One region of the Glutamicibacter sp. NPDC087673 genome, then DNA from elsewhere that is predicted to be linked to it. Evidence: riboswitches for the same ligand, from Rfam matches in the RefSeq annotation. Region 1 holds a riboswitch; each other region holds the start of a gene.
The links. Region 1 has a riboswitch for S-adenosylmethionine ahead of ACIOTL_RS00510 (OsmC family protein). Riboswitches for the same ligand answer to the same signal wherever they lie in the genome.

Region 1 (7,437 bases):
ATGCTGCTGGTGCTGTGCTGCTTGGTTTACCTGCAGTCCACCCCGGTTCTGTCCTGGATGCTGCCTTAGCCGTGAACGGCTAAAATAGATCCGATGCCAGTAAACCCAGCTCCGCGTGCGTACCAGATTGTTCTCCAAGCAATTGAAGAGGATCTGCGCAAGGAGAAGCTCTCCGTTGGAGACCAGCTTCCCGGCGAGCGTGCGCTCGCGGAGCAGCATGGGATCTCGCGGGCCTCGGTCCGCGATGCCATCCGCATCCTTGATGTGATGGGCATTATCAAGACTTCAACCGGCTCCGGGCCCAACTCCGGAGCGGTGATCATCTCCAACCCCTCGGCTGGCATTTCGCAGGCATTGCGCCTGCATCTGGCGGCCAAGGGGATCAACGTCCGCGAGATCGTCGAATCTCGCATCTTGCTGGAAACCTGGGCAGCGCAAATGACGCCGCGCGATCCAATCCATGCCCAGCAGGTCATTGACCGCACCGCGGTGCTGATCATGCGCATGGACGACGCGCAGCTCTCGCGCGAGGCCTTCCACCGTATTGATGCCGAGTTCCATGTGCTCCTGGCCTCCATGGCCGGCAACGCGGTAGTGGAATCGATGATGGAATCGCTGCGCAACTCGATCAGCGACTATGTTTCCGAATCGGTGCCCAGCGACGAGGCCTGGCAGCCGGTGGTGCGCATCCTGCGCCGCCAGCACAAGGCCATCCACCACGCGTTCGCGACGAACCAGCGCGAACGGGCGGCCCAGCTGCTCGAAGAGCACATCAACTGGTTCTACTCGCAGACCCGCTAGATCCGGCAGGATAGTTTTCAGGTAAATAAGTCGGACTTTAAGGCACCTCGCACCTCTTATATCTGATATGTTTTGGGGAAGCGACGGGGCTGATTTTTCGGATTTAACAGCTGGTTCATACCGCTGATGAGTTCCCGTCGATGTACCATCGACACTTCATGCGAGGGAATTCATGAGCCAACTTTTTGACCTGTCCGGACGCCTGGCCTTGGTCACCGGATCCTCCCGCGGCATTGGCCGCGAACTTGCCAGTGCCTTGGCGGATGCCGGTGCCACCATCATCCTGCATGGCCGCGACGAGCAACGCCTGGCCGAAACCGTTGCCGAATTCAGCAGACGCTATGGAGCTGAAAAAATCCATAGCGCCTGCTTCGATGTCACCGATGATGCCGCCGTGCGCGAGAACATCGCAGCCATTGAAAAGAACATCGGCCCCATCCGCATTTTGGTGAACAACGCGGGTATCCAGCACCGCGTGCCCATGCTGGATCTGGAGGTGGCTGACTGGCAGCGCGTGATCGACACGAACCTCACCAGCGCATTCCTGGTAGGCCGAGAGGTCGCACGCTCCATGGTGCAGCGTGGCGAAGGCAAGATCATCAACATCTGCTCGGTGCAAACCGACCTGGCCCGCCCCACCATCTCCGCCTACACCGCGGCCAAGGGAGGTCTGCGCAATCTCACCCGCGCCATGACCGCCGAATGGGCTGGTTCGGGACTGCAAATCAACGGCATCGCACCGGGCTACATCCACACCGAAATGACACAGAATCTGGTGGACGACGAAAAATTCAACTCCTGGATTCTGGGCCGCACCCCCGCAGCGCGTTGGGGCGCCGTCGAGGATCTGGCCGGACCAGCAGTCTGGTTGGCCTCGGACGGATCAAATTACGTGAACGGACAGACCATTTTCATCGACGGAGGCATGAGCGTTGTCGTCTAATTCCCTCGCCACCAGCACGTTGGCCGTCGTGGCCCATGCAGCCGATGATTTGCGTATTGAACAAATCGAGCTGGCAGCGCCGCGAGCAGATGAAGCACGCGTTGCCATCGCTTACGGCGGTATTTGCGGATCAGACTTGCATTACTGGAGCCACGGCGCCGCCGGGGAATCGTTCCTCAAGGCTCCAATGGTTCTCGGGCATGAAATCGTCGGGACCGTCATGCAGGCCGCCGCTGACGGCAGCGGGCCGGCAGCCGGAACCAAAGTCGCCGTGCACCCGGCAACACCAGGCGAGACCGGGGAACCTTACCCGGCCGACCGCCCGAATCTTTCCCCGGGGTGCACCTATCTGGGCTCGGCCGCCCGCTACCCGCACACCGAGGGCGCATTCGCCCGCGAAGTGAACCTGCCATCACGCATGCTGCGTGAGCTGCCTGCTGGCTTAGCACTGCGTGATGCGGCACTGGCAGAACCGGCTGCGGTTGCTTGGCATGCGGTGTCGCGCGCCGGTGAAGTCGCCGGCAAGAAGGCGCTGGTTATTGGTGCTGGGCCGATCGGAGCTCTCGCTGTAGCAGTGCTCAAGCGTGCCGGAGCCAAAGAAATCATCGCAGTGGACATGCACGAGAAGCCGTTGGAAATCGCCGGGAAACTCGGTGCCACTTCAACTTTGCGCGCCGATGACCAGGAAGCTCTTGCCCAGGTGGGCGCGGACGTGGTGATCGAGGCCAGCGGCAACTTCCGCGGGTTGGCCTCCGCCGTGCGCGGTGCCGTGCGCGGCGGTCGAGTGGTCATGGTCGGGTTGCTGCCCTCAGGAGAACAACCCGCACTCATTTCGCTGGCTATTACCCGCGAGCTGGAACTGGTTGGTTCCTTCCGCTTCAACGACGAAATCGACCATGTGCTTGCTGCCCTGGCCGACGGTTCACTGCAGGTTTCCGAGGCGGTAACCCACGAGTTCCCGGTCGCCGATGCGCTTGAAGCCTTCGAAACGGCCAAGGATTCGGCTCGCTCCGGCAAAGTCCTGCTGAACTTCCTGGGGCAATAGTTGGCTTCAGCTAGAAGTGCACCGCGGCGGCACCTGAAGTCGGGGGCCGCCGCGGTGCTTTTTAGTTCAGCGAACTCTAGTTGGTCTCTGCGATGCTTACCGCGGTTGTCACGGGCACCGGATTGGCGAAGAGGTCCAGCACCGGGCAGTGTGCATCCACTGCGCGGCGCAGTTCTTCATAGCGTTCAGCTGATTCCGGTCCGGCAATCCGGATGTCCAGATCCACCGACGAGAAGCCGGGGCGGATGGTCTGGTCGATGCCGAAGAGTCCGCGGACATCGAGGTGGCCATTGGCCTGGATCTTCACGTCGTCCACCTGGATGCCGAGGTTCTGCGCGTACAAGCGGTAGACCACAACCTGGCAGGAGATGAGCGCTCCGAGCGCGTATTCCACGGGGCTTGCGGCCAGGTCGCTGCCGCCCAGGGCAGCTGGCTCGTCGGCCTGGAAGGTGTGCTTGCCGGAGACAATGTTGCTGGCTACCGAATCGAAGCCTTCGCCCTCGACGGTGAAAGTCAATTGGGCACTTTGCGGGGCAGCCGAAATTCGTTCGCCCCAGCCCTTGCCTGCTTCCTGCAGGCGCTGTGCGCGGTCTTCGGATACGGTTGGGGCAGATGCTGCATTAGTCATGGGGAATTGATCCCCTTTCTGGCGCAAGGGGCGCCATCGCTTACGCATCTTGGCGTTCAAGATGCGTCGAATCTTCACCTGGGGCACCCCGCACAATGACGCAGGAGGGTTGCCGTCCACTCAGCCAGGGCTCAAAGAGTGGAACTCGTGATTCAGTGATTAATTTCTATCGGTTGCAGGGCCCGCGGGTAAAGGGCAGAAGTAACTTTTCGTCACCGGGCATCTTGCTTTCCGGCTCGCTAAGATGGAATCTAGCTCTCGGGCGCCCACTGCACGAACAATGAACGGCGAGTATGGAATTCCAGCTGACACTTTCTGCGGCCCAGACCTTGGTGACCGAATCCGAATACAACCTGGGCCAATTCCTGTGTGATTCCGGAAAAGTGCAGATCGCCAACCGGGTAATGCAACCGGGATCTACCCGCATCTCCGGTGTGGTGCTGCGTGAATCGGTGATGGCCCAATTGGAAATCACCGAGGGCAATATCAGCTTCACCAGCTTCTGCGGCAAGCATCCGGGGGTTCAGTCCTGTGAAGATGTCGCCGCCTTGCTCATTGAGGTCACCACCGAAGAAGACCAGGGCTTTTTCGTCTCCGACTCCGGGGTGGATCCCCACGCTTGGAAACGCAATAGCAAGCCGCAGTGGGAACGTACCCTTGACCGTCTGCTTCCAGTCATTTCCGATGAGCCGCTGGTTGCCGAAGAACCGCTGGGATTGATCCTGAAAGTGGTAAGCGAACCGCGTTATGGCGGCGAGGACGCGCTGACCTTGCAGGCACGCCCGGCCCGCCAGGGCACCAAGAGCCCCTGGATCCAAACCGGGATCAGCTGGCGCAATGTTGCTTTTGATACGCGGTTCTCCAAGAAGCAGCGTCGTGCGGTCGTTGAACTGGACCGGTTGCGTGAACACGTTGAACAAGATACTTATCGCCATTCGTGGGATCCCAAGGAGTGGATCTCCTTGATGGATTTTCCAGGCCAGGACCTGCTGGATGCGTTCGAAGCCCTGCGTGAAGCTGGAGTGCAGATCGTCAACGGCGGTTCTACGGCCAAGGCCCCGGTGGAGTTCAGCGAGCAACCAGCCATGGCACACGTGGATGTGCGTCGCGGTGAACATGGCCTGAGCATGGAAGGGAAGCTGCGCGGGCCGAGCGAAGAGCACGTCTACCTCTTGCCCATAGGCACGCCGCCGACCTTGTTGGCTTACGCGTCCAGCCCCTTGCCGAAGGCCAGGGAAATCGGTTTGGCCCGGTTCGCTGAACCGGTCACGAAGGAACTGGCCACATTTATTGAATCCGGTGCGCAATCCATCCCGCAGGAAGGCGTTGAGCTTTTCGAGCGCCAGCACCTGGACCGATTGCGCCTGATGGCACCGTTGAAGAGCGAGGATGACAGCTACAGCATCCCTGTTCCAGCACGCCCCAGCCTCAAGCTGTCCCTGGAGAGCATCCGAACTCCGCTGACCGTGAGCTATTCCTGGGAGTACGCCTCCGCGGGCCCCCGCCAGTATGCCGTGGAAAAGGAAATTGCTGCTTCGGTGCAGGACAAGCTCGGCGCGCAGGCTTCCTTGGGGCAACTGACCTCTTCAGGAATCTTCCCGCCGAAGGAATTCAGCACCTCCGAATCCATCGATTTCTTGGTCTACGCATTGCCGCTATTGGCAGAGCATCCCGATGTGGTCGTTGAAGAGCAGAACAGGCTGCCGAAGTACCGGATCAGCCACGCGCCGGCCGCTGTCAGTGTCGAAGCCGGCGAAAGCACGGGGGACTGGTTCGACTTGTCTGTGGAAGTGCTCCTGGACGAGACCAAGGTCCCGTTCCCACTGCTGCTGGAGGCCTTGACCAAGCAAGATGAGTATCTCGTCCTCGATGACCTTACGGTGATCCCGATTGATGGTGCAGATTTCACGCAGCTGCGCCAGCTGATATCAGAGGCCGGGGAGCTGGGCACGGTGCAGGGCGATACGATCCGCATCCATAAGTTGAGCATCGACTGGTGGCAAGAACTGGTGGATCTGGGCATTATCGAAGCCCAGCACAACCAGTGGCTGCAGACCATGAATGCGCTGCAAAGCGGTGAAGAAATGCAGCCGGTCCAGCTAGCGGAAACGTTCAACGCTGAACTGCGCCCGTATCAGGGCCACGGCCTATCCTGGCTCAACTTCTTGCGTACCCATGATCTCGGCGGCGTCCTTGCCGACGATATGGGTCTGGGCAAGACCGTCCAGTTGCTGGCTTGCCTTGAACAAGCGCGCGTCGAGGATCCTGCCCAGAAATTCCTGGTGCTGGCTCCTACCTCGGTGGTGGGCAACTGGATCAATGAGGCGCAGCGATTTGCGCCGCAGATGAGAGTCACCGGCATCACTTCAACAGCTAGAATGAGCGGCCAAAGCATGGCGTCGCAGATCGGTGACGCCCAATTGGTAGTTACCAGCTACACGATCTTCCGCCTGGCCTATGAGGATTTTGAAGCCGCCGGATTCAACGTCATGATCATGGACGAGGCCCAGCAACTGAAGAACCATGCCTCCAAAGGCTACAAGCAGGCCCGGCAGCTGCCAGTGCCGTGCAAATTCGTGGTCACTGGCACTCCCATGGAAAACAACCTGCTGGAACTGTGGGCGTTGGTCTCACTGGCTGCACCAGGCCTGCTGGGCGGTGCGAAGTCCTTTAAGGACAACTACCAGAAGCCCATTGCCGACGGAGACCAGGAGCGCCTGGAGCGCCTGAAGAGCCGACTGCGTCCGTTCGTGCTGCGCCGTACCAAGGAACAGGTCGTTCCAGAGTTGCCGGCGAAGACCGAGCAGGTGCTGGAAGTCGAACTGGAGCCGGGGCACCGCAAAGCTTATGACCGCCGCTTCCAGCGTGTGCGGCAAGAAGTTCTGGGGCTGGTTGACGACGTTGATTCGAATCGCTTCCAGATTCTCCAATCGCTGACCTTGCTGCGCCAGCTGGCCTTGGATCCGTCCTTGGTAGGCGAGGGCGATGCTCCGAGCGCGAAGCTGGAAATGCTGCGCGAACTCATGGGGGATGCGGTTTCTGAAGGGCATAAGATTCTGGTCTTCAGCCAATTCACCAGTTTCTTGGCCAAGGCACGCGACGTCGCTGAAGAGCTGGGCATTGAGCACGGATACCTTGATGGGTCCACCACTGGCCCAAAGCGCAAGGAACTGATTGACGGTTTCAGCGAGGGAGATTTCCCGGTCTTCTTCATCTCGCTGAAGTCCGGCGGCTTCGGCATTAATCTCACTTCCGCCGACTACTGCATCTTGCTGGACCCATGGTGGAACCCGCAGGCCGAAGCCCAGGCTATTGACCGGGCCCACCGCATTGGGCAAACTCGTCCGGTCTATGTGTATCGCTTGGTGGCAAAGGACACCATCGAATCCAAGGTGCTCGCGCTGCAGGCCAAGAAGACGCAGCTGTTCAATGATGTCCTGGGAGAGACTGCCCAAGCCGCGCAGAGTGCTGCGTTAAGCGCCGATGATTTCCTGGCGCTGATGGAGTGAGCCTAAAAAGCTGAAGCCTTGGAAACCAGAAGGTCTCCAAGGCTTCAGCTGATGATCGGGGACTAGAGAATCTGTTCAAAACTGTCGTTGAGGCGGTGCAGGAGATCTCCAAAATTCTTCAGTTCGGAGGCTTCCCATTCCTTGAGCTGGCGGCGCAGTTCCTCACGCAGCGTGTTACCGCTGGAGCGCCATTTTTCCTTGGCGTTTTCTGTTGCCGAGACCAGCTGGGCCCGGCCATCGGAAGGATCCTGGGTGCGGGTGACAAGTTCCAGAGACTCGAGGTGCTGCACGAGGCGGGAAATAGTCGCCTTGTCCAGACGCAGTTTTTCTGCGAGTGCTCCCTGTTGCTGGGCTTCATCGCGGATGACCACTGCAAGCAAGCGGTACCCCGGATCCTGCAGGTCCGGGTGGATGATCTTGGCGCGACGGATCAGCATCTGGCGGGCGCGCAATAAGATGGCGGTGAATTCTTCTTCGACCGTCTGCATCAGTTCTTCTTCTTGCATACAAA
Region 2 (7,437 bases), on a different contig from region 1:
CACTGGGCCCAGGAAGGTCTTCATCAGGCCGGAGAACATCTGCGGCTCGGTGAACTGGCCCTTGGTGCCGCAGTCAGGGCAGGCGATCTCGCTCATCCCGTCCTTGGCTGCACGGCCCTTCTTGGCCTCGAAAGCCTCGATCAGGTGGTCCTGGCGGTGGCGCTTGTGGCACTGGATGCATTCGACCAGCGGGTCGGTGAAGGTGGCCACGTGGCCCGACGCTTCCCAGACAGCCTTGGGCAAGATGATCGACGAGTCCAGGCCAACCATGTCCTCGCGGCCGCGAACGAAGTTCTGCCACCACTCGCGCTTGATGTTTTCCTTCAGTTCGGTGCCCAGGGGACCGTAATCCCATGCCGAACGGGAACCACCGTAGATTTCACCAGCCTGGAAAACGAATCCTCGACGCTTTGCGAGGGAAATAACCTGGTCTAGCTTGGACTGTGGCGCCATATCAACTCCAATGGGAATTACGAGGCCGCTGGTTGCGGTCCGTAGAAAAATACATACCTTCCAAGGGTATCGTTTCCGCGGCCTGCAGACGAAGCCGAATCAGGTAACGCCGACGTGAACTTCCACGCCTTTGGCCGATTCTAACGATGCAGCGCGCTTATTTAGGGAAGAATGGAAGCCATGAGTGCCAACGAAGCTTTTGACCTAGAAATCCGCGACGAGTCCATCCGCTTGGGCCAGTTGCTCAAGCTTGCCTCCCTGGCCGAGGATGGCATCCACGCCAAGGAAATGATTTCCGACGGAATCGTCACCGTCAACGGAGAGGTGGACACCCGTCGGGGGGCGCAGATCCGCCCCGGCGACGTGGTGTGCGTGAATGGTGAATGCGTGAAGGTCACCGCGCAGCAGTAGTCAGCTTTTCCCCAGGACGACCCTGTTGAGGAACTCGGAAACATCCTGCAGTTCTTCCATGCACACCGAGTGGCCAATCTGCCGGTAGGTTTCGCTGGCCAATTCGGTGTGCCCCGGGACCCATCCCAGGGTGTATTCGATCTTGTCCCGGGTGATCACCGGGTCAGCCAGATCGCGGCCCCAGAACAGCGGCAGCGGCTTTTCTGCCAGCTTCGCGTCGTCGAATATATCCAAGGGCCCGGGATCCACGGCGAAGCCCGAGAGCCCGACGACGGCTTCAATGGAATCGGGCTGGTAGCGTGCCAATGAAGTCGCCATGGCCATGCCCTGGGAGAAACCGAGCAGGGTGATCGAGGAGTGCTGCTTTGCCAGCGGTTCCAGCAATGCCCATAGCGCTTCGACGCTGCGTGCCACCGACTCGATGGAGTAATCGATTTCCTGGGTCAGCGGGAACCAGCTGTACCCCGGGCCTGCTTGGAGCGGTGCGCGCACCGAGAGGTAAGTGAACTCTTCGGGCAGATGCTGCGAGAGCCCCATGAGGTCTTGTTCATTCGAGCCATAGCCGTGCAGGAACACCAGCAGCGGAGTTCCAAGGCGGGATTCGTCGTTACGGGAGATGATGGCCACTGGAGCCTGATCCGGGATAGTCATAGTTCCCCAAGACTATCGAACAGGACGTCGCGGGGAACTACAGCTAGCTCAGCGCTTCCGCGGCCCGATTCCATCAATTCCCCGGCCACCGGCGATGGCAGCGCCCGGGTGCAGCAGAACTTCCCCATAATCACCGTCGAATCTGCTGATGGCGTTGGCCGGCACTATCCTGGAACCTTGGTCTTCCAAGGCCTCGAAATCCAGTTGACATGTTACAAGATTATAAATCTTCAAAAATTGCTTAGCTTTCCAAGTTTTTCGTGTTCAACTGGACCAACGGCCTCACGGCCCTCCGGAACGCCGCTCTCGCCGGACGAGACAGCGACAGCGACAGCGACAGAGTAAGGAATAGGCGCCATGGGCGAAATTGAATACAGCGAAGATATTCCGGGGCAGCTGCAAGAGGATCTCGATAGTTTCGGGTACATCGAACCGGACCCGGGAAGCGCTTCGTCCCTATTCGATAACGTGGACGCCGTATTTTCAGTCGGCACTCCCCTGTTCGCCATGCTCTTTATCGCCGTTGTCGGATTGATCATCTTCGTAGCTGTGCGCAATTACCGCAAAGCTAAGAGCGCCGGTTTTGATCCGCTGACCCTGGAAACCGAACTGTTGGCAAGAGCCGCTAATTCAGCTATGCTGGCGCCGGAAAATCCCTTGAGGACAAGCTTGCCGAACTCGATTCCCTGCACTCGCGAGGAATCATTACCCGCGACGAGTACTTGCAGGCGCGCCGGGACGCTTTGAGCGACTAGCACGGCAGCTCGTGGAATCATCCTCGGGAATGATTGACTATAAGTTACCCTTTGGTAACAATAGATTCGTGCCAAACGATTCTGCTTCTGAACTATCAACATCCGCCAATGCCCCACTGCATCCGTGGCGCCGCTATGTCGCCATTGGGGACTCGTTCACCGAGGGCATAGGCGACCCCGACCCGTCGAGCACCGGCCGCCACCTTGGCTGGGCCGACCGCTTGGCCCATGAGCTCAGCCGCACCGTCCCGGACTTCTCGTATGCCAATCTCGCCATTCGAGGCCGGCTGATTGGCCAGATCGTTGCCGAACAGCTCGATCCCTGCATTGACCTGAAGCCTGATCTGATCTCGCTCTGCGCGGGCGGCAACGATGTCCTGCGCCCGGGCGGGGATCCAGACAAGATTGCAGATATCCTCGACAATGCGGTAGCCAAGCTCACCGATACGGGCGCCACGCTCTTGCTCTTCACCGGGCCCGATATTCGCGATACCCCGGTTTTGGGAAGCATCCGAGGCAAAGTGGCGATCTACAACGAAAATGTGCGCACCGTAGCCGCCCGCCACGACGCCATCGTGGCGGACATGTGGGCCTTGCAGGAGTTGCACCAATCCCAGATGTGGGCACCGGATCGCCTGCACTTCTCCCCTGCCGGGCACCGGCGCATTGCCGCCATGGCACTGGACTCGCTGAACGTCGCGCATCCTCTGGATACCGAAATCGTTCCGGCCGTGGATGAACGCAGCTGGCGGGAAGCCCGCAAGGAGGATCTGCAGTGGGCGCGCGAGCATCTTGCTCCCTGGGTATTGCGCCGCCTGCGCCACCAGTCCTCCGGCGACGGCATCACCCCGAAGCGGCCCTCGGCCACGCCGTTTGCGCAGACCAAGCCAAACGACTCGCTCGGCGCCGGCGACAGCGCCAAGTAGGCATGAAAAGCCTGAAGCAGTTCCACCGATTACTGGCGGAACTGCTTCAGGCTTTGAAATCTTCCCGAGCCCTTTCCGGGGCTCAGTCCCCGAACACCAAGGTCCGGAGCACGCCATCGAGCTGCGTGGCATCGGTCAGGAATCCATCGTGGCCAATCGGCGAATCAATGTAGTGCACCGGTTTTGGCTTGGACAGCGACGAGGCCAGCTTCACTGACTGCTCAGGAAAGTACAACCGGTCAGTGGTTACCGCGGCAACCACCACGTTGACGTTCGCCAATCGCGCCAAGGCGGCTTCCAGGGATTCATGGCCGCGAGCCACATCATGACTCATCAGCGCCTCGGTGAGCACCAGGTAGCTGTTGGCGTCGAAACGATTCACCAGCTTGCTGGCCTGATGGTCAAGGTAGCTTTCCACCTGGTACCGCCCGCGAGGCCCCTCGAGCAGACTCGTTGGCTTCTCGCCATCCTGCGGATTGCGCGAGAAACGGGTTTCAAGCTCGGCCTCGGAACGATAGGTGATGTGGGCCAGGCGGCGAGCCAAGCCAAGACCGGCGTCCGGGCGCGCATCGTTGCCGTAGTAGTCGCCATTGCAGAAGTGCGGATCCAACCGGATGGATTGGGTTTGCACCTGTGCAAAGGCAATTTGCTCGGCAGTCGCCTGCGCGCTCGAGGCCATCACTACGAGGTTCTTGACCTGGTCGGGGAACTCGACGGCGTATTCCAACGCGCGCGCACCGCCCATCGAACCGCCAATGACCGCATGCCAGGAATCAATTCCCAGTTGCTTGGCCAGCCGCGCTTCAAGGCGCACCGAGTCCTTGATGGTGACGAAGGGAAAGCTCGAACCGTAGGGCAGGCCCTGGTCGCCCAAGGACGAGGGGCCGGTGGAACCATTGCAACCACCCACCATGTTGATGGACACGACAAAGTACTCATTGGTGTCAACCGTGGCTCCGGGACCTACGAGCTCTTCCCACCAGCCGGCGCTTTGCGAATCGCCTTGCGCAACGTGGGCGTCACCGGTGAGCGCATGCATCACCAGCACCGCGTTGGAGCCATCAGCTGCTAGCGTCCCCCACGTTTCATAGGCCAGCACCACGTCCGGAAGGAATCCACCGAATTCGAAGTGGTGCTCCCCCACGGACTTACGGCGCAAAATGCCGTCTTGCCCGCCGGCGAGCTCTTCGGCGCGCAGAGTATCTTCAGTAGTCACAATGGATGCCATGCCTAGAGGGTTTCCTGCAGTTCCTTGTTCTCGAGGGCTGCAACAGCTTGGAAGCCCAGTTCCAGATCGGCCAGAATATCCTTGATATTCTCCAGTCCGACGCTCAGCCGCACCAGTCCCGGGCTCACGCCGGCCGCAACCTGCTCAGCTTCGGAGAGCTGGGCATGGGTGGTGGAGGCCGGGTGGATGACCAATGAGCGCACGTCGCCGATGTTCGCGACATTGGAGTGCAATACCAGTGCGTCCACGAAGGCCTGGCCGGCTTCCGAACCGCCCTCCAGTTCGAACGCGATGATCGAGCCGGCGCCCTGATCGCTGTACTTCTGCGCACGCTCATGCCATGGCGAAGACTGCAGGCCTGCGTAGGCGACCTTCTGCACTTCCTCGCGGGCTTCGAGCCAGTTGGCAACTTCTACGGCATTCTGGCCGTGGCGTTCAATGCGCAGCGACAAGGTTTCCAGGCCCTGTGCGATCAAGAACGCGTTGAACGGCGCAACCGAGGAACCCAAATCGCGCAGCAACTGCACGCGGGCCTTGAGGATGTAGGCCAGATTGGCGCCCAGGATGCCGTTGACACCCAGGTCGCGGGCGAAGACCAGGCCGTTGTAGGACTCGTCCGGGGTGTTGAAGCCCGGGAAGCGGTCGGCGTCCTTGGCGAAGTCGAAGTTGCCCGAGTCCACGATGACACCGGCAATGGCATTGCCGTGGCCGCCGAGGAACTTGGTGGCCGAATGGATCACGATATCCGCGCCCCACTCGATCGGGCGGATCAGGTACGGGGTGGCCAGGGTGTTGTCCACCAGCAGCGGCACGCCGGCTTCGTGGGCGATCGCCGAGATGCCCTCGATGTCCAGGACGTCCTGTCGCGGATTGGAGATGGTTTCCCCGAAGAAGGCCTTGGTGTTCGGACGCACCGCGGCACGCCAATCATCCAGGTTGTCCGGGTCGGCAACGAAGGTGACCTCGATGCCCAGGCGCTTGAGCGTGTGCTTGAGCAGGTTCTGGGTTCCGCCGTACAGGCTGGGGCTGGCCACCAGGTGGTCGCCGGCTTCGGCCAAATTCAAGATGGCGAAAGTGGTGGCAGCCTGTCCCGAAGAGAGCAGCAGTGCTCCAACGCCGCCCTCCAGGTCAGCGATGCGGGTTTCCACCGCGTCGGTGGTCGGGTTGCCGATACGGGTGTAGATCGGCTCCAGTTCCTGCAGCGCGAAACGTGCAGCAGCGCTCTGGGCGCTGGGGAAGACGAAAGAGGTGGTTTGGAAAATCGGGAGAGCCCGTGCTCCGGTCGTCGGATCCGGGGTCTGGCCGGAGTGGATCTGACGGGTTTCAAATGACCAGTTATTGCTCATGGTTTCCTCCAAATAGCGTTTCATGACTATGGGGGTACGCCACTGAAAAGACACCGACAGGAAGCACCATATCGTGACGACTTCCAGGGGTAACCCGCGCTTGTCCTTGATGCCTTGTGCGTTCAAGGGCCAGGTCTTCACCCGGGGCACCCCACCGCGGTTGGAGGGTTGCCGCCCAGTAAGCCGGGGCTTGTTACTGGGACTCATGACCTGGTACCAGTTTGCCCGAAAACCGAAGATCTTTGCAACGCAAGGGCTCGTCATTGGACTCAATCGGTCATATTTCGCGAATATTGCAGGTTCATCGCAGAGTATTCGATAGCATCCCGGCACTTAGGTGTGCCTAAGTAGAGACTCGCATCACATGTTGCCATGATGGGCACATGATGAGGCTAGATCACGTAAGTTATGCATGCGGCCCAGACGGGCTGTTGCCAACCGCTGAAAGAATCTCCGAGTCCCTCGGACTGGAATTCGTCAAGGGCGGCGTGCATCCACGATTCGGAACACGCAATGTCATCTTCCCGCTCAAGCATGGCCAGTACCTGGAGGTGGTTGAAGTCCTGAACCACCCGGCCAGCGACAAGGCACCCTTCGGACAGGCGGTTCGCGCCCGTTCGGAGCTCGGCGGCGGCTGGATGGGCTGGTGCGTCTCGGTGGAGGATCTATCCAGTGCCGAGGACCGCTTGGGCCGCAAGTCGGTGCCGGGCAACCGGAAGTTCCCTGATGGCCGCGAACTGACCTGGCAGCAGATTGGCATCAAGGGCCTGATCGCCGATCCGCAGTGCCCGTACCTGATTTCCTGGGATGAAGGATCCGAGGAGCTGCATCCGTCGAAGGCGCTGGAACCTGCCGGCGCCATCAGCCAGATCGCCATTGCCGGCTCGCGTGAACGGGTGCTGGATTGGCTGGGCCAGCCGCAGAACGTCAATTTGGGCGCTGTCACCATGCAATATGAAGCGCCGAATGGCACTCCGGGCATCATGTCGGTTACCTTTGAGACCGAGTCCGGCACCGTGGTGCTGTAAACAGTTCCGCAGAGAACGCAAGTAGGCGGGGACAATGGCGTCCCCACCTACTTTCTTTTCGTTAAGGCCGGTCCAGGCGCTTCCCCAGCACCACGACGTGCTGGTCTTCGAAGCCCAGTCGTTCATAGAAATCGATGACGGCAGAGTTCTCCTCGCGGACCATGAGCTGCACCTTGGGCACGCCGCGATCCCGCAGCCACAGGACAGCGGCATCCACCAGCTCCCTTCCCAGGCCGTTGCCCTGCCGGCACGGATCCACCGCAACATAGTAGAGCCAACCTCGGTGGCCATCATGGCCAACCATCGCAGTAGCCATGAGTTGATCGTTCTCAACGATGGCCAGCACCGTGGAAGTAGGCTCGGCCAAAGCCCGTCGGGCGTCGGCGAGCGCATCATTCCACGGACGAGTCAGCCCGGTTGCTTCCCACAATTCAACTGCTTGGCGAAGGTCCTCTTCCCGCAGCACGGTAATCTGCATTGGCTCAGCTTACCTGCGCTACTGGCCGATTCCGATGGCCGGCCCGACCAAGGCGTATCCCACGAAGCCGATGGCATCAAGCAGGAAATGCGCGATAACCAGCGGCATCACCCGCCCGTACTTCTGGTATACCCAGCCGAAGACGATGCCCATGAGCATAT
Region 3 (7,437 bases), 510 kb from region 1:
GTGCCGGTCCAGGTTCTTGGTAACGCTCGTGGCGCTGGCGGCCAGCGCATCAAAAGCGTGGGTGATCGCGTTGAGGACCAATGGCGTGAGCACCACCTGCGCCTGGGCGCTGGCCAGCTCTGCCGCATCGTTGGCTGCTTCGTCCTCTTCCCCGGTCACCTCGCCGGTGTGCAGCGCCTGCGCAGTTTCATAGGCTCCCTGCAATGCCGTCGACACTCGTTCCACCGTTGCCGCGGCAGCGAAGGCCGCCGCGGAGACCTCGCCGATCACCTGCAGCAGCTGCGGGTCTTCGGCCGCCAGATTGGCCGCGGCATGGCTGAAGGTCCGCTTGCGCGCCTTCAGCTCGGCGGCGAAGTCGCGCTCGGCTGCTTTGGCGGAGCCGGCCAGAACAGCGAGCAGCACCTGCTGGTAGAAAGCTGTCTGGTACTTGAAACGCGTATCGAAGTCGATGAGGTCTTCTTCGGCGACAATCGCATCGGTGAAGGTGGAGGTGCCGGTACCCGTGGTGCGCTGGCCGAAGCCATCCCAGTCATCGGCCAGCTCGACGCCGGGCTGGTGGCGGTTGACTGCGGCGATCACGCGCTTTCCGGTGTCGGTGCGCTCTGCGTAGGTATCGAGCCAGTCGGCGAAGATCGAGCCGGTGGAGTAGTACTTGGTGCCGTTGAGCTTGAATCTTCCCTCGCCGTCCGGGGTGACCTTGGTGATCACGTCCCCGACCTTGACGGTGCCGACCTCGGTCCAGGAGTTGCCCACCAGTTCTCCCGCCACGAAGCGGGCCAGCCACTTGTCGCGCCCCGGGCCGGGGGCCGCAACCAGACGGTCCTCGACGAAGGCGAAGTGCGCGCGCAGTGCTTGGGCAATATTGGAATCCGCCGCCGCGAGATCCACGAAGAGCTCGAAGAGTTCGGGCAGCGTAGCACCGGCACCCCCGTGCGATTCCGGGACCCGAACCGCGCCAAAGCCGGCAGCGGCCAGGTCCGCGACCTGCTGGTAGGGCAATTCGCCGGTGCGGTCGCGTTCAGCTGCACCCTGCGCAATGCGCGCGAAGAGCGGTGCGAAGCGGTTTTTGAGGCCTGCGAGTCGATTGCCAGTTGCAAGTACAGTCATCGTTCAGTCCAATCCGGGAGAAGTTTTCTTAGGTGTACAGCGAGAGCGGCTGGGACTCTCCGCGCAGGAAGTAGGCGCCGACCTCGATCTTCTTGTAGTCCACTGGGTCGTGCAGCGAATGGGTGCGCACATTGCGCCAGTACAGGTCCAGACCCACCGAGTTCGCAGTCGAAGATGAACCGGTCACCTCGAAGATCCGGTTCGCCACATCCACTCCCACCTCAGTGGAGACCACCTTGGCTTCAGCAATTTCCACGGCCAACGCCGCTCGTTCGGGCTGGGTGACTTCCCCGGCCTTCGAGAGCAGGGCATCGAATTTCCGGCCCAACTTCTCGGTCAGCGCCGCCACTGCTGCAGTGCGGGCTTTGAGCTCTCCGACGGTGCGCTGGAAGATCGGGTCCTGCGAGTAGGTCTCTGCCTGCGAGAACAGCCAGGCGTTCTTGCGGCCCAGCAAGATCTGCTTGCCGCGCTCCAGTGCTCCCTGGGCGATGCCCAGGTAGAAGTTGGCGAAGGCCAACTGGATACCGGGGGTAAGCAGGGTGGAGACCGGTTCATCGGTGACGAATCCCAGCAAGTCCCCTGCTTCGAGCCGCACGTTGTGGAACTTCAAGGAATTCGACGCGCTCAGCCGCTGTCCCAGGTAGTCCCAGTCGTCAACGATTTCCAAGCCATCGATATCGCGTGGCAGAACCAACGCGAGAATCTGCCCGTCGTATTCTCCGCCCTGGACCAGCGCGTTGATGACGATGACCTCGCCAACACCGGAACCCGTGGAGAATCGCTTGGCTCCATTCAGTCGGTAGCCGTCCCCTTCGGCGCTCAGCGTCAAATCCGGATCAACTGGATTCACCGAATCGCCCCAGAGCCAGCCACCTTCCACGGTGCGCTGCCACCATGCCCCTTGCGCTTCTGCTGGGGCGTAGAACGCAATGCCGGACTGGTTGATGTAGTGGTAAGCCAGCAACTGCGAGATGGAGCCATCGGCTGCGGCCAGTATGCGGACCGCTTCGAAAGCCGCTTCCCAATGGGCTCCGGCTCCGCCGAATTCTGCAGGCACCAAGAGATTGAGCAACCCGGCTTCGCGCAGCAGCTGCACTTCGGCGAAAGGCTGGGCGTTCTTTCGGTCGCGTTCGAGCGCGTCAGCCGCCAGCTTGTCAGCTACTTGCTGGGCGACGTCGCGCCAATGAGCCAGTTCAGCTTCATCAGCAGTGCCGGTGTAGGGCACGCGCGGCAATTGGGTATCCAGTACAGTCATCTTCGTTCTCCTCTTGGGCTATGGATTCCGAAGGATGCAGAAAATCTGCGGATCCATCGAACCTGGCGTTAGCACTACCTGCGGAGTGCAGGCTTGCTGCGGCGTCTCGGAGCCAGGTCTCTCAGCCGCTCTGGATGGGTTGTGCTCCGAGTCAAGCATTGCTGGCAGGTCCTCGGGAAGGGCGCTGTCATGCGGAGGAACAGCAGGACAAAATAGGTCATCTTCGCGCCTTCGCCCTGCCGGAAAACGGGCGGATAAGACGTCATATGACCTTCGCATGACGCAATTGGCATGCTGGAACTGGATTTCAAAGGCGTTCCCCTAGGCATCGATTGGGAACACAGCGTGGATCAGGGCACTTCCATGCGACCGCATAGAATGGCCATTCAAGATCAATCGGCAGAAGAGGCGGCAAGTGGATCCAGCAGGCGTGATTGCCTTCATGTTCGGGTTGCTGAGCATAACGCTGGTCGCAGCGTTCCTCGCCCCGATGGCACGGGACCGGAAGCTCGCTCGCAATGCGGCGATCGGCATCAAGACGCGCCACACCTTGGCCAGCGATGGGGCCTGGCTCGCCGGGCATCAGCAGGCTGCGCCCCTGCTTGCCGCGGCTTCCTGGGCCGGTTGGGCGGCATTGGCCAGCGCAGCAGTTCTCTGCCTGCTGGGCCAATTCGGTTTCGCCTTCGCCGCGACCGGAACCGGCTACCTGGCCGCCATCGCGTTGCTGGTGATCTCGACTGCCACAGCGAATAAGGCCGCGCGGAGCTTCCCGGCGGCAGGCCTGGGCTAATCCAGCACTGCTTAAAGCAACGGATCGCGCCATCTGCCGATGGCGCGATCCGTTGCTTTCTTGGAAGGCGTGCTGCTAAAGCAGTACGGCTCCCAGGACCAGTACAGTCAGGAACCCCGCGGTGCCCTGGATGGCGGTAGCCACGCTCAGGGTCTTGTAGGCGGTGATCACCGGAATGCGGCTGAGCTGCGAGACGACCCAGAAGTAGGAGTCGTTGGCGTGCGAGACAACCATCGCACCGGCGCCTACTGCCAATACGGATAGCACCATGCCCAGCTCCGAACCCAAGCCCAGGGAGCCGAGCATCGGAGCGACCAGCGCGGAAGTGGTCACCATTGAGACGGTGGACGAGCCCTGGGCGGACTTCAGTGCAGCGGCGATCAGGAATGGCACAGCCAGGCCCAAGCCCAGTCCGCTGAGTGAATCCGAAAGAATCGTGGTCAGATCCGACGCGGCCAGGACCGCGCCGAAGCCGGCGCCGGCACCGGTGATCAGCAAGATCGGAGCAGCGGTGCGTACAGCTTCGTTCATCTGCTCATTGAAGACCGCCAGCTTGCTGCCACCGCTCAAAAGAAAAGTCGATGAGATCAAGCCGAAGATCAGCGCAATAACCGGCGTCCCCAGGAAGGAAAGGATTTCCAGGGCAGCGCCTTCGCCAATCGGGTGCGAGGGCAGCTTCGCAATGGATGCGGCACAGATCAGCACCAGCGGAACCAGGATCGGCATGAAGGCCAGCGCCGGGCTGGGCAATTTTCCGAAGCTTGCACGCAGCTGCTCATAGTCGAGTTCGGAGATGTCATTGTGGTCGTCGCTTGGCAACGGGGTCCATTGGGACTTGTTGAAGCGGCTGGCGTAGGCCAAGCCGGCAAGTGCCGAGATGGCCGCAACGGGCAATCCGACAGCGATGATCAAGCCCAGGTTATCGGCAATGCCGATGCTTTCGGCTGCGGCCAGCGGGCCCGGAGTTGGAGGCACCATGGTGTGGGTCGCGTACAGGCCGGTCATCAGGGCGATGGAAGTTGCCAGCCCAGAGACCCCGGTACGCAGGGTGATGGCTTTGCGCAGCGAGTTGAGCACCACGTATCCCGAGTCGCAGAAGACCGGAATGGAAACGATGTAGCCGATAATCGATAGCGTCAGGTTGGGGAACCGGGTACCGAGGACCTTGATCAGCGCATCTGCCATGGAGATCGCGGCGCCGGATTTCTCCAGGATGACACCGATCATTGTTCCGAACAGGATCACCAGTCCGATATTTCCCATGGTGCTGCCGAAAGCCGTGGTGACCGTCGAAGCCACGTCGGCCAGCGGAATCCGGTAGGCGAAGGCCGCCAGGATAGCGGCGCCAACGAGGGCGAGAAATGGGCTGATCTTCAGGCGTGCTGTGACCATCACGATGGCCACAACAAGGATCAGCAGAACTAGCAGTTCGTACACGGCGGGTTGGCTCCTTTGCCAATATCGGTAGTTCTCTGCGTCCAGCCCGCAGTGGCTCAACGGGTGGACCAGCCCTATCGGCGAAGCTGCTCAAGGCTTTGCCCGTTGGGCTAGATGCCACCGTGCCACCCCGGTTTCGGGCGCAAAGATCGATCATCCTGCCAATACTAGGAAAAGTGACCCCGAATACCTATGGGCACACGACCACATTTGCCTGGGTTCGAAAGAGCCTATGTGTGCAAACACCCCACCCTTCCCAGCCCCGGCGCCAGCTCCCCTCGTTTCCAGGGCCTAGAAAACATGCAGCTGGCCCAAGGCCACTCTCGCGTAGATGGCATGCTGGAGTTTCAGGGATTCGCTGGACCGCCGAATATCGACGCCGCTGACCTGGCTTATCCGCTCAAGTCTTTGCACCAAGGTATTGCGGTGAATATGCAGATCCGTGGCCGCTTGGCTCATCGAAGCAGCTGTCGCAACGACCAGCAGGGTTCTGGCTTGTTCCTCATTGAGCTGCATCGCTGGGGCAGCTGCATGTTCCAGGCTGCGGGCTGGGGTGCGGGCGATAGCCACAGCAATTTCCCGGCTCCACATGCGGCGCCGCGCGTGGGATGGCACGAGTGCCGGATAGCCCACCAATACGCGCAGCACTTCGGTTTCGGCCATGAGATCCTCGGCCTTTTCGACAGGCGCGGAGACCAGGAAACGTTCCTGGTCCATGCGCTCGGGAGCGAAAGCTGTCTCGCTGGCAGCGCAAAGCCTCCAGTACGCGCCGGAAAGGCTAATCCATGACGTGCGGTGATGATCCTTCGCCGGCTCTTCGAGCGACGGATCCCCTACGCTTCGGGGCAGCCAAGCTTCAATGCATTTCGGCCCGCGCAAACCATGCGCTGCGAGCGAGCGGTCGATCACTTCAGGTGCAACGCGACCGGCGATCAACGCAGAAATAATGTCGCGGGCTTCGGTCTCGCGCCGCGCGCTGCGAGAGTGCTCGCGTTCCTGGGCAAAGAGCAATTGAACGGTCAATGCAATCAGGCCGGCCAGCGGTTCCACCTCGTGGGGAGCTCCGGTCACGCCCACAACGCCGCAGAGCTGGTCGTTCAGCACCAGCGGCACATTGACCCCTGGCTGGGTTCCGGCCGAGCCGTCGGCCTGGCTGACACGGATGATGCCGTTGCGTCGGATCGCCTCTGCGCTGCCGTCGTGGTGGGTACCGATACGCGCAGCATCCGTAGAAGCAATGATGACTCCGTGAGCATTCATGATGTTCACATTGCGGTTGATGGTCGGCGCAATCGTGTCGACGACTTTCTGCGCCAACGCGCTAGCCAGCCGGGGTTGCTCCTTTTCGCTCATGAGCTCATCCTATCGGCCCGGGACTGCGCAAAGCAGTCCCGGATTAGAACATTGCCGTTAGTCGAGCTTGACGGTGACCGACTTCAGCGAGGTGTAGGCCTCGATGCCTTCACGGCCATTTTCGGCGCCCCACCCCGACTGCTTGAATCCGCCGAACGGCATGTTCGCATCCATGCCGGCACCGGTATTCACCCTGACGTTGCCGGCCTGGATTTTCTTGGCGAAGGTCAACGCGCGGGAAATGTCCTGGGTGAAGATCACCGAATTGAGACCGTAGTCGGTGTCGTTGGCCCGGCGCAGCACCTCGGCCAGCGAATCCTCGTCGCCGAAGGTGCTCACCGAGAGCACCGGCCCGAAGATCTCATCCTTGGCGATGGACATGTCCGGACTGACATTTTTCAGCACGGTGGGCTGCACGAAGAATCCTTCTTCGCCTTCGGCCAAGCCACCGGCAACGAGTTCCGCACCATCAGCGATGCCCGCCTCGATGTACCCCAGCACGCGCTCGCGCTGCACCTGGGAGATCAGCGGGCCCAGCTGGGTTCCTTCTGCCAGGCCAGCGCCCAGCTTGAGGTTCTTCGCGAATCCGGCGATGCCTTCGATGACCTGGTCTGCGATGTCTTCGTGGACATACAGTCGCGACCCTGCCGCGCAGACCTGGCCGGAGTTGCCGAAGATGCTCATGGCGGCGGCCGGAATGGCCTTGTCCAGATCCGCGTCGGGATAGATCACCACCGGGGATTTGCCGCCCAGCTCAAGGCTCAGCCGCTTGAGATTGACCGCTGCCGACGCCAGCAGCTTCTTGCCTACCGCGGTGGATCCGGTGAAGGAGAGCTTGTCGACATCCGGATGGTCGGCGAGCGCTTGGCCGGCCACCGGCCCCAAGCCCTGGACCACGTTCAGCACACCGGCCGGGATGCCTGCTTCAAGCGCAATCTGCGCCATGCGCACGGCGGTCAGCGGGGTCAGCTCCGCGGGCTTGAGCACGACGGTGCAGCCGGACGCCAGCGCCGGAGCCACCTTGGACAGCGCAATGGTGAAGGGGACATTCCATGGCACGATCAGTGCGGCCACACCCAAGGCTTGGCGCTGGGTATAGGCGTGCCAGGTTCCTGGCAGGGAAATATCGCGGGTTTCGCCGTTGAGCTTGGTGGCCCAGCCGGCGAAGTAGCGCAAGGTCTCGATGCCCGCGGGCAGCTCGCCAAAGCGGGCGATGTTGAAGGGCTTCCCGCAGTTCAGGGACTCCAGGGTAGCCAATTCATCGAGGTTCGCTTCCAATGCGTCAGCGAAGCGGTGCAGCGCCCGCTGGCGTGCTGCCGGGGTCATTTCTGCCCAGGGCCCGGACTCGAACGCTGCACGGGCGGCAGCTACTGCGCGGTCGATGTCCGCTGCGGTGGCAGCCGTCGTCTCGGTCAGCAGCTGGCCAGTGGAGGGATCGGTTACCGGCAGCTTTTCCCCCGAGCCAGCGACCTCCTGGCCATTGATCACCAGCGGA
Region 4 (7,437 bases), on a different contig from region 1:
GCGATCGAAGCGATACCCACACCTAGGCCCAAGGACAGCGGTCCCGGTTCAGTTGCGGTAACCAGAATCAGCGCGATCAGGAAGGCAGGAACTGCCAGGACAACATCGACAAAGCGCATTGCAACGGTGTCTGCGAACCGTCCGGCGGTCGCCGCCAGCAGTCCGAGGACCGAACCCACTACGCTTCCAACCAAGCAAGCCAGACCGGCGGTCAGCAGTGTCTGGTGAGTTCCGTAGACAACTCGGCTGTATACGTCACGCCCCAGATGATCTGTTCCGAACAGGTGCTCCGCATTTGGCGCTAGCAGTTTGTCAGCCGGCACACCCGTAATTGGGTCTTGTCCAGTAAAGAACGAAGGGAAGAAAGCCCACGCCGCAAATAAGAACAGCGGAATGAGAACCCACCAGGCAGCTAACCAGCGTACTGCTGGATTACGTTGACTGGTTACAGTGCTGGTTGGAACTTGGCGCTGATCTTCATTGGCCACTGATCCAATGTGCTTGGTCAAGAGAGTCATTAGTCCTTCTTTCCTTATGCAACCAGCGAGCGGGTTGACCTGCTTGTCGAAGCGACGATTCGCGGATCAATCTGAGGGTGGATGAGATCTACCAGCAAGTTGACCCCCGTGAAGACAATGGCTGTCAGAAGCACCAGTCCTTGGACCAATGGGATATCCTGCGCGGTAACTGACTGCAAGATCAGCTGGCCTAATCCTGCACGCGAAAACACCGTCTCCGTGATAACCGAACCAGCAAGCAGAGCGCCAATGGTGATACCCGCAATGGCTAGTGCGGCAGGGGCCGCGTTCTTCAAGGTGTGCCTGTAGAAGATCCACGCTTCGCTGGCGCCTTTGGCTCTCAGCACGTCGATGAATGGCTGCCTATTAACTTCCTGCACGCTTTTGATTAGCACCTGGGCGATCGGAGCGCTCAGGTGCACGGCGAGTACGAAGATAGGCACTGCCAGCGACATGAATGAGCCGTCCGGGAACAGTGACATCACTCCGAGCTGCACTGCCAGCAGCTGCAGGAGCACCAGGCCCAACCAGAAAACAGGAATGGACACCATTAGCGGTGGCAGATTCAGCAGCGTCTTGCGCAGTTTTTCGCCCTTGGACAGGCTCGCCGCTGAGGCGATGATCAGGGCGAATACCACCGACAAAACGAATGCGCTGCCAGCCAGAATCAGGGTGGATCCAGCTACTTCACCGATTCGATTCGCTACTTCCGAACCGCTGGACAAGGAATATCCGAGATCTCCGCGAAGCAATCCCAGCAGCTGCGTGAAGTACTGCACGAAGACCGGCTGGTCGTATCCGTAGTACGCCTTCATCTGTGCAATGGTGGCCGGATCCGCGGCTGAGTCAGTGCTCAGGAAGATCGTGACCGGGTCATTCGGCAAGGCCTGCACAGCGATGAAAACCGCCGTGTAGGCCAGCCAAATGACCAATATTGCCTGTCCCAATCGTTTTGCGATGTAAATGCCCATGAGCTCGGTTCCTAGCCGTCGTTCTTCCAAGCACCTTGGAAGATTGGTGCGGTACCGGAAGTGAATTCAACGTTGGCGGAGTTATTGGCCCCATAGACCTGAACTTCGTCCCAAAGAATCAAGGTCAAGGCTTGGTCAAGCACCAGGGTACGCTGTTCTTCTTCCACCAACTTCAGGTGCTCTTCTTCGGTGGTTGCTGACTGCTCTTCGGCGAAAAGCTTGTTCAGTTCAGGATCGGCGCGAAGTGTCTGATTGTTGTTCGCAGTTGCGTAGACCGGGCCCAGTCCGCCGTATGCGAACTGGCGGGTGCCGAAGAACTCCACTTTGTCGTCGACAAGCGCGTTGGTCAGGAAAGTATTGTCCGCCGCGCGGTTGACCAGCTGGACGCCAATCTCTCGCCATTGCTGTTCAATCAGTTCGAACGCTGGCTTGATGACCACGGAGTTATTGGAGGTGGAGACCGTTACTTCCAGTTTCTTTCCGTCCTTCTCGCGAATGCCATCCGCGCCCGGCTTCCAACCGGCTTCATCCAATAATTGCTTGGCCTTTTCTGGGTTGTACGCCAGTTCGGAAGATAGGTCTACGAAACCTGGAGCCTTATGGTTCAGGATCGATCCGGAGATGACGTAGCTATCCGAGAGAACGGTTTCCTTAATGGCCTGGCGGTCGATTGCAATCTGCAGCGCTTGGCGGACTTTGACGTCTTCAAGCTTTCCCGAGCCAACACGTACTGCTGCGTGGTTGGTGGTCAGGTCTACGCCTTCAGCAGCTAACACCTTGCCACCGTTGGTACCCAGCACTTGTTCGTCCACCGGTTGCAAGCCTCGGACGAGATCTACCTGCGCGGACTGAACTGCCCCGGCACGGCTAGCTACCTCAGGAAGGTATTTGATAACCAAGGTATCCAGGTATGCATCGCCCTGGTTAGAGGCAGATTCTGGTGCCCAAGCGTAGTCATCGCGGCTGGTGAAAACCACTTCTTCATCAGGCTTTTCCGATTCAAAGACAAACGGTCCGGAACCAACGATCTTGGAGATCGAGGACTGCGCGGCGTTATCCAGTTCAAGGGTTTTCGGGGACACCAATCCAGCAGTTACTGAAGAAGTCGCCCGAAGGAAATTGGCATCCGGACGCTTGAGCGTGACCTTGACCTTGTTGTCCCCAACGACCTCTGCCGACTTGTAGGCGGCAAAGTCAACGTTCGGTGCAATCTGAGCTTCCTTGATGCCCTGACCCAGCGCGTCCAGGTTCAGTTTCACGGCTTTGGCATCCAGTTTGGATCCGTCTGAGAAGGTGACTCCGTCGCGAATGGTGAACGTGAACTCGGTCTTGGCATCGTTGGCTTCGAATCCGCTGGCGATCCAGCCAACCAGCTTGCCAGCTTCCACGTCGTAGTAGGTCAGGCGATCAAGGACGGAATTCAGTACGTTGGCCTTCTCATAGAAACGCGCTGCCTGAGTCTGCCAATTGTTGATGGGGGTAACTTCAGCAAAAGTGAAGGTACCGCCTTCTACTGGTTCCCCTGGATCGGCTGCTGCTTCAGCGGCGCCAGTAGTATTGGCGTTGTTTCCGCATGCAGTGAGTGACAAGCCCAGAACGGCAAGGATTGCAGTGGCCTTCAGGCCAAAATGTGCTGTACGCATGGTTACAGATGTCCTCTCGGTTGGTGCCCCGAGGATTACGCATAGATTCCCTGTACGTTCTGCCTTGATTCCGGGACTACCCACGGCGAGTTTCTTCCGGCAGACCGTTGAGAAATTTAGCAATCTCCATCGGTCCTGGCCTTAGCACCGCTCCCGTTTACGGGTGGTTGCTGCGACTTCAACGAGCCAGGTCTCTCGGTCGCTCTGGATGGGGTGTCCGGCTGTACCGGCCGAACAGTTCAAGTCTGCAACCCCTGAATTCAGCAGACAAGCGTTACGTAAGCAGGGGTCATGAAGTCGCAGAACGCGTCCTGAAACAGCCGATACACGTCATACTGCGCGTCATAAAATGCAATGCGCCGGACATAAAACGCTTTGTGACGCCAACTGTGGACAGATCCATGCGAATCCTTGCTTAATCGGCATTCCCATTCGATGGTTCCGGGAATTACCTCACGTCCTCGCCGGTTGTAGCAGATGCAGACCAACGAGAGGACCCCATGAAGATCGCAATTACCGGTGCCACCGGACAGCTTGGAAATCTAGTCATCGACGCGCTGCTGGCGCGCGGGGCGAATGCCGCTGATCTGGTCGCCATTGGCCGCTCCGAGCAGAAGCTGGAACCGCTGGCAGGCAAAGGCCTGGAAACCCGCGTTGCCGATTACAACGCCCAGCCAACTCTCGTGTCCGCACTCGAAGGCATAGACAAGCTGCTGCTGATTTCGGCCAGCGAGGTGGGCCAGCGCGTTGCCCAGCATGAGAACGTCATCAATGCCGCCAAGCACGTGGATGTCTCGCTGATCGCCTACACCTCAATTGCCAACGCCCTGTCCGGCGGCATGAAGCTCGCCGAGGAGCACATCGCCACCGAACGGCTGCTGGCCGGATCCGGCATCGACTACGTGCTGTTGCGCAATGGATGGTACATCGAGAACTACACCGACCAGCTGATGGGCTACCTCAACAGCGGCACGGTGCTCGGTGCCGCCGGCGACGGCAAGATCAGCGCTGCCGCCCGTGCAGACTATGCGGATGCCGCTGCGGCCGTGCTGCTTTCCGAGGAAAACCAGAACGGCAGGATCTACGAGCTGGGCAGCGACAAGCCATTCACCCTCGCCCAGCTTGCTGGCGCTGTTGGCGCTGCCGCCGGCCAGGACATCGCCTACCAGGAAATGGATCCCGAACAGCTGGAAAAGATCTACGCTGATGCTGGAGTCCCCGGACCATTCGCGCATATCCTCGTCGATACCGACGTGCGCATTCGCGAAGGAGCGCTGGAGGTGAACTCCGGGGAGCTGGCCAAGCTGATCGGCCGGACCCCAGCCTCCTTGGGCAAAGTCATCAAGGACAACCTGAACAAGTAGCCCATTCGCAATCGGTTTCCAGCGGGCAGGCATTCGCGGCGATCGAGGCCGTGGTGCCTGCCCGCTGCTTCAAAGCGTCATAACCAAGAATATTTGCGCGACCAGGGCGAAATTGCCGCGCAAACCCATAGTGCCGCGTGTCACAACCGTGCGGCGAGTTCCCGCTCCCGTAATTTTGGGCATACTTCATCCCCACCTCCAGAGGAGATCAAAGTATGTCACGAGCACGTTTAAGGTCAGTTGCCTGCGCGGCAGCCCTCGCCTTGGGCCTGGGAGCTTTCTCGGCCTTCCCGGCGAGCGCGGAACCACGACACACCCAGAAGGACCCGACTGCTGTCGGAACTGGTGGCGCTGTCTCTTCGGTAGACCCGGAGGCCACCGCTGCCGGCATCGAAGTCCTGCGCAAGGGAGGCAACGCCGTCGATGCGGCCGTGGCAACCGCAGCAGCACTCGGCGTCACCGAACCCTATAGCGCAGGCATTGGCGGTGGCGGATACTTCCTCTACTACGATGCGAAGTCGGGCAAGGTCAGCACCATCGACGGCCGCGAAACCGCACCGGCAGGCATTGCGCATGATGCATTCATCGATCCTGAAACCGGCGAGCCGTATAACTTCACCCCGGAACTGGTCACCAGTGGCGTGTCCGTGGGCGTGCCCGGGACCTTGGCCACGTGGCAGCGCGCACTGGATAATTGGGGTTCGCAGAACCTGAAACAGGTTCTGCGGCCGGCGACCCAGATCGCTTCACGCGGCTTTGTCATTGATGAGACGTTCCGTGAACAGACCCTGGATAACAAGGAACGATTCGCCGCGTTCACCTCCACGAGCGAATTGTTCTTGCCCGGCGGAGATGCCCCGGAGGTCGGGAGCATTTTCAAGAATCCGGATCTCGCACACACCTACCGGATGCTGGCCAAGCAAGGCCTCCAGGGATTCTATGAGGGCGAATTGGCTGCCGAAATCGCCCTAACGGTGCAGGCTCCGCCAAAGAGCGAAGACACCGCCCTCCCGGTTCCCGCAGGGCAGCTGGGCACTGCCGACCTGGCCGGCTACGAAGTGGTGGAGCAGGCACCAACTAAGGTGGACTACCGGGGCTATGACGTCTTCGGCATGGCTCCTTCGTCCAGTGGCGGAACGACCATCGGCGAATCGCTGAACATTCTGGGCGAGTTCGATTTGCCAGCTATGGAAGCACCCGATGCCTTGCATCATTATTTCGAGGCAACTGCGCTCGCCTACGCTGATCGCGGCAAGTACGTCGGCGACCCCGCTTTCACCAACGTCCCGACCCAGACGCTGACGGACAAGTTATTCGGCACGGATCGCGCTTGCGCCATTGATCCGGAGCAGGCAGCAACGAAGCCGGTCGCTCCGGGCGACCTTGAAAACTATGATGGGCAATGCCCTGCTGCCACCAGCGAACCGGTAGAAGAGCAGGATACGGAGAACATCTCCACCACCCATCTGTCGGTCGTGGATCGTTGGGGCAATGTCGTTTCCTACACGTTGACCATCGAGCAGACCGGTGGCTCGGGCATGGTGGTCCCCGATCGCGGTTTCCTGCTGAACAACGAACTGACCGATTTCTCCACGGTGTACGACCCGCAGGATCCGAACCGCATTGAACCTGGCAAGCGCCCGCGTTCCTCGATGGCTCCGACCATTGTCCTGCAGGACGGCGAGCCGGTGCTGGCCATCGGCTCCCCCGGTGGTTCAACCATCATCACCACGGTGCTGCAGACCCTGGTGAACCGCATTGATCTGGGCATGGATATCAGCGAAGCCATCGCCGCTCCACGTGCTTCCCAGCGCAATACGGCAGTGGTCACCGCGGAACCGGAGTTCATCCAAGCCCATGGTTCGGCGCTCGAAGCCTTCGGGCACAAGCTCGCGCCAGCTGGGGATTCCTTCACTCCGCAGGCGGAAATCGGGGCGGTTGAAGCGGTGGAAATCGCTGCCGACGGCACACTCACCGCCGCGGCCGAGCCCACGAGGCGCGGCGGCGGTTCAGCCATGGTGCTGCAGCCAACCGAATAGGCCCGCAGGCAGACGGCGGCCCCCGGCAACTTCATTCGAAGGTGCCGGGGGCCGCTGTCTGCTGCGCTAGCAGGCGATGCGCCTAGACCCTATGAGTAAGAGGTTTTTTCGCCAGGCCTCTTGCGGATCAGGGCCTCACGGTGCAGATTCGTGGATCATCCCCGAGAACGGCTCGGGGATGCCGACATGCAGCGGAGGCCCTGATGTTTACCCAGCGTACTGCGATCGGACTGGATGTGCACGCACGATCCATCCGCGCAACAGCCCTCGACACCCGCACGGGTGAAGTCCTCGAAGCGAAACTCCCCGGCGGGAACGAAGCCATCACGACATGGATCAACGGGATCGCTGCCGACCACGGACCCGTCGCGGTCGCCTACGAAGCCGGTCCTACCGGATTCAGCCTCGCCCGCACCCTCGCGGGCATGAACTACCCGGTGACCGTCGCGGCCCCGTCGAAGCTCCTGCGCCTTTCCGGGGACAAGGTCAAAACCGATGCCCGCGATGCCCTGCTGCTGGCACGACTGATCAAAGTCGATGAACTCGTGGCAGTGCGCGTGCCGACGCTCGTCGAGGAATCCGCCAGAGACCTCGTCCGAGCACGCGAGGACGCCAGGGTTGAGCTGATGATGTGCAGGCATCGGCTCTCGAAGCTCCTGCTGCGCCATAGCTTCATCTATGACGGCAGTACGTGCTGGGGCTCCAGGCATGAGGCATGGCTGCGGCGTATCAGGAAAAACGAGCTCGCAAGCCTTGGCACCGGAACGTTGGCGGCCTTCGACGCTGCCTTCGATGCGGCCACTTTCGGTCTTGCCCGGCGTGACCGGCTCGATGAGCAAATCAACAAGATGGCTGCCGAATCCCAGTTCACTGCCGTGACCAACAGGCTGTGCTGCCTGCGT

Region 2: another riboswitch for S-adenosylmethionine. It lies ahead of ACIOTL_RS11280 (bifunctional o-acetylhomoserine/o-acetylserine sulfhydrylase); the one in region 1 lies ahead of ACIOTL_RS00510 (OsmC family protein).
Region 3: another riboswitch for S-adenosylmethionine. It lies ahead of ACIOTL_RS02900 (acyl-CoA dehydrogenase family protein); the one in region 1 lies ahead of ACIOTL_RS00510 (OsmC family protein).
Region 4: another riboswitch for S-adenosylmethionine. It lies ahead of ACIOTL_RS13730 (ABC transporter substrate-binding protein); the one in region 1 lies ahead of ACIOTL_RS00510 (OsmC family protein).

Annotation. Positions count from the first base shown of each region.
Region 1 is NZ_JBIUWB010000001.1:101,392-108,828, reverse strand. It holds gene ACIOTL_RS00530 (L-lactate permease) at 1-69, shown strand, start outside; gene ACIOTL_RS00525 (FadR/GntR family transcriptional regulator) at 94-801, shown strand; gene ACIOTL_RS00520 (SDR family oxidoreductase) at 974-1,744, shown strand; gene ACIOTL_RS00515 (L-idonate 5-dehydrogenase) at 1,734-2,789, shown strand; gene ACIOTL_RS00510 (OsmC family protein) at 2,866-3,417, opposite strand; SAM riboswitch class IV at 3,449-3,570, opposite strand; gene ACIOTL_RS00505 (DEAD/DEAH box helicase) at 3,711-6,926, shown strand; gene ACIOTL_RS00500 (MarR family winged helix-turn-helix transcriptional regulator) at 6,989-7,437, opposite strand, start outside.
Region 2 is NZ_JBIUWB010000004.1:236,959-244,395, reverse strand. It holds gene ACIOTL_RS11310 (glycine--tRNA ligase) at 1-453, opposite strand, end outside; gene ACIOTL_RS11305 (RNA-binding S4 domain-containing protein) at 634-864, shown strand; gene ACIOTL_RS11300 (alpha/beta hydrolase) at 865-1,515, opposite strand; gene ACIOTL_RS11295 (hypothetical protein) at 2,202-2,270, shown strand; gene ACIOTL_RS11290 (SGNH/GDSL hydrolase family protein) at 2,300-3,196, shown strand; gene ACIOTL_RS11285 (homoserine O-acetyltransferase) at 3,279-4,424, opposite strand; gene ACIOTL_RS11280 (bifunctional o-acetylhomoserine/o-acetylserine sulfhydrylase) at 4,427-5,770, opposite strand; SAM riboswitch class IV at 5,862-5,981, opposite strand; gene ACIOTL_RS11275 (VOC family protein) at 6,154-6,798, shown strand; gene ACIOTL_RS11270 (GNAT family acetyltransferase) at 6,860-7,276, opposite strand; gene ACIOTL_RS11265 (CPBP family intramembrane glutamic endopeptidase) at 7,295-7,437, opposite strand, start outside.
Region 3 is NZ_JBIUWB010000001.1:611,737-619,173, forward strand. It holds gene ACIOTL_RS02895 (acyl-CoA dehydrogenase family protein) at 1-1,107, opposite strand, end outside; gene ACIOTL_RS02900 (acyl-CoA dehydrogenase family protein) at 1,136-2,362, opposite strand; SAM riboswitch class I at 2,413-2,503, opposite strand; gene ACIOTL_RS02905 (SdpI family protein) at 2,778-3,152, shown strand; gene ACIOTL_RS02910 (GntP family permease) at 3,228-4,589, opposite strand; gene ACIOTL_RS02915 (CdaR family transcriptional regulator) at 4,881-5,942, opposite strand; gene ACIOTL_RS02920 (aldehyde dehydrogenase family protein) at 6,000-7,437, opposite strand, start outside.
Region 4 is NZ_JBIUWB010000005.1:273,460-280,896, forward strand. It holds gene ACIOTL_RS13720 (ABC transporter permease) at 1-323, opposite strand, end outside; gene ACIOTL_RS13725 (ABC transporter permease) at 533-1,489, opposite strand; gene ACIOTL_RS13730 (ABC transporter substrate-binding protein) at 1,501-3,132, opposite strand; SAM riboswitch class I at 3,256-3,347, opposite strand; gene ACIOTL_RS13735 (NAD(P)H-binding protein) at 3,633-4,496, shown strand; gene ggt (gamma-glutamyltransferase) at 4,712-6,535, shown strand; gene ACIOTL_RS13745 (IS110 family transposase) at 6,739-7,437, shown strand, end outside.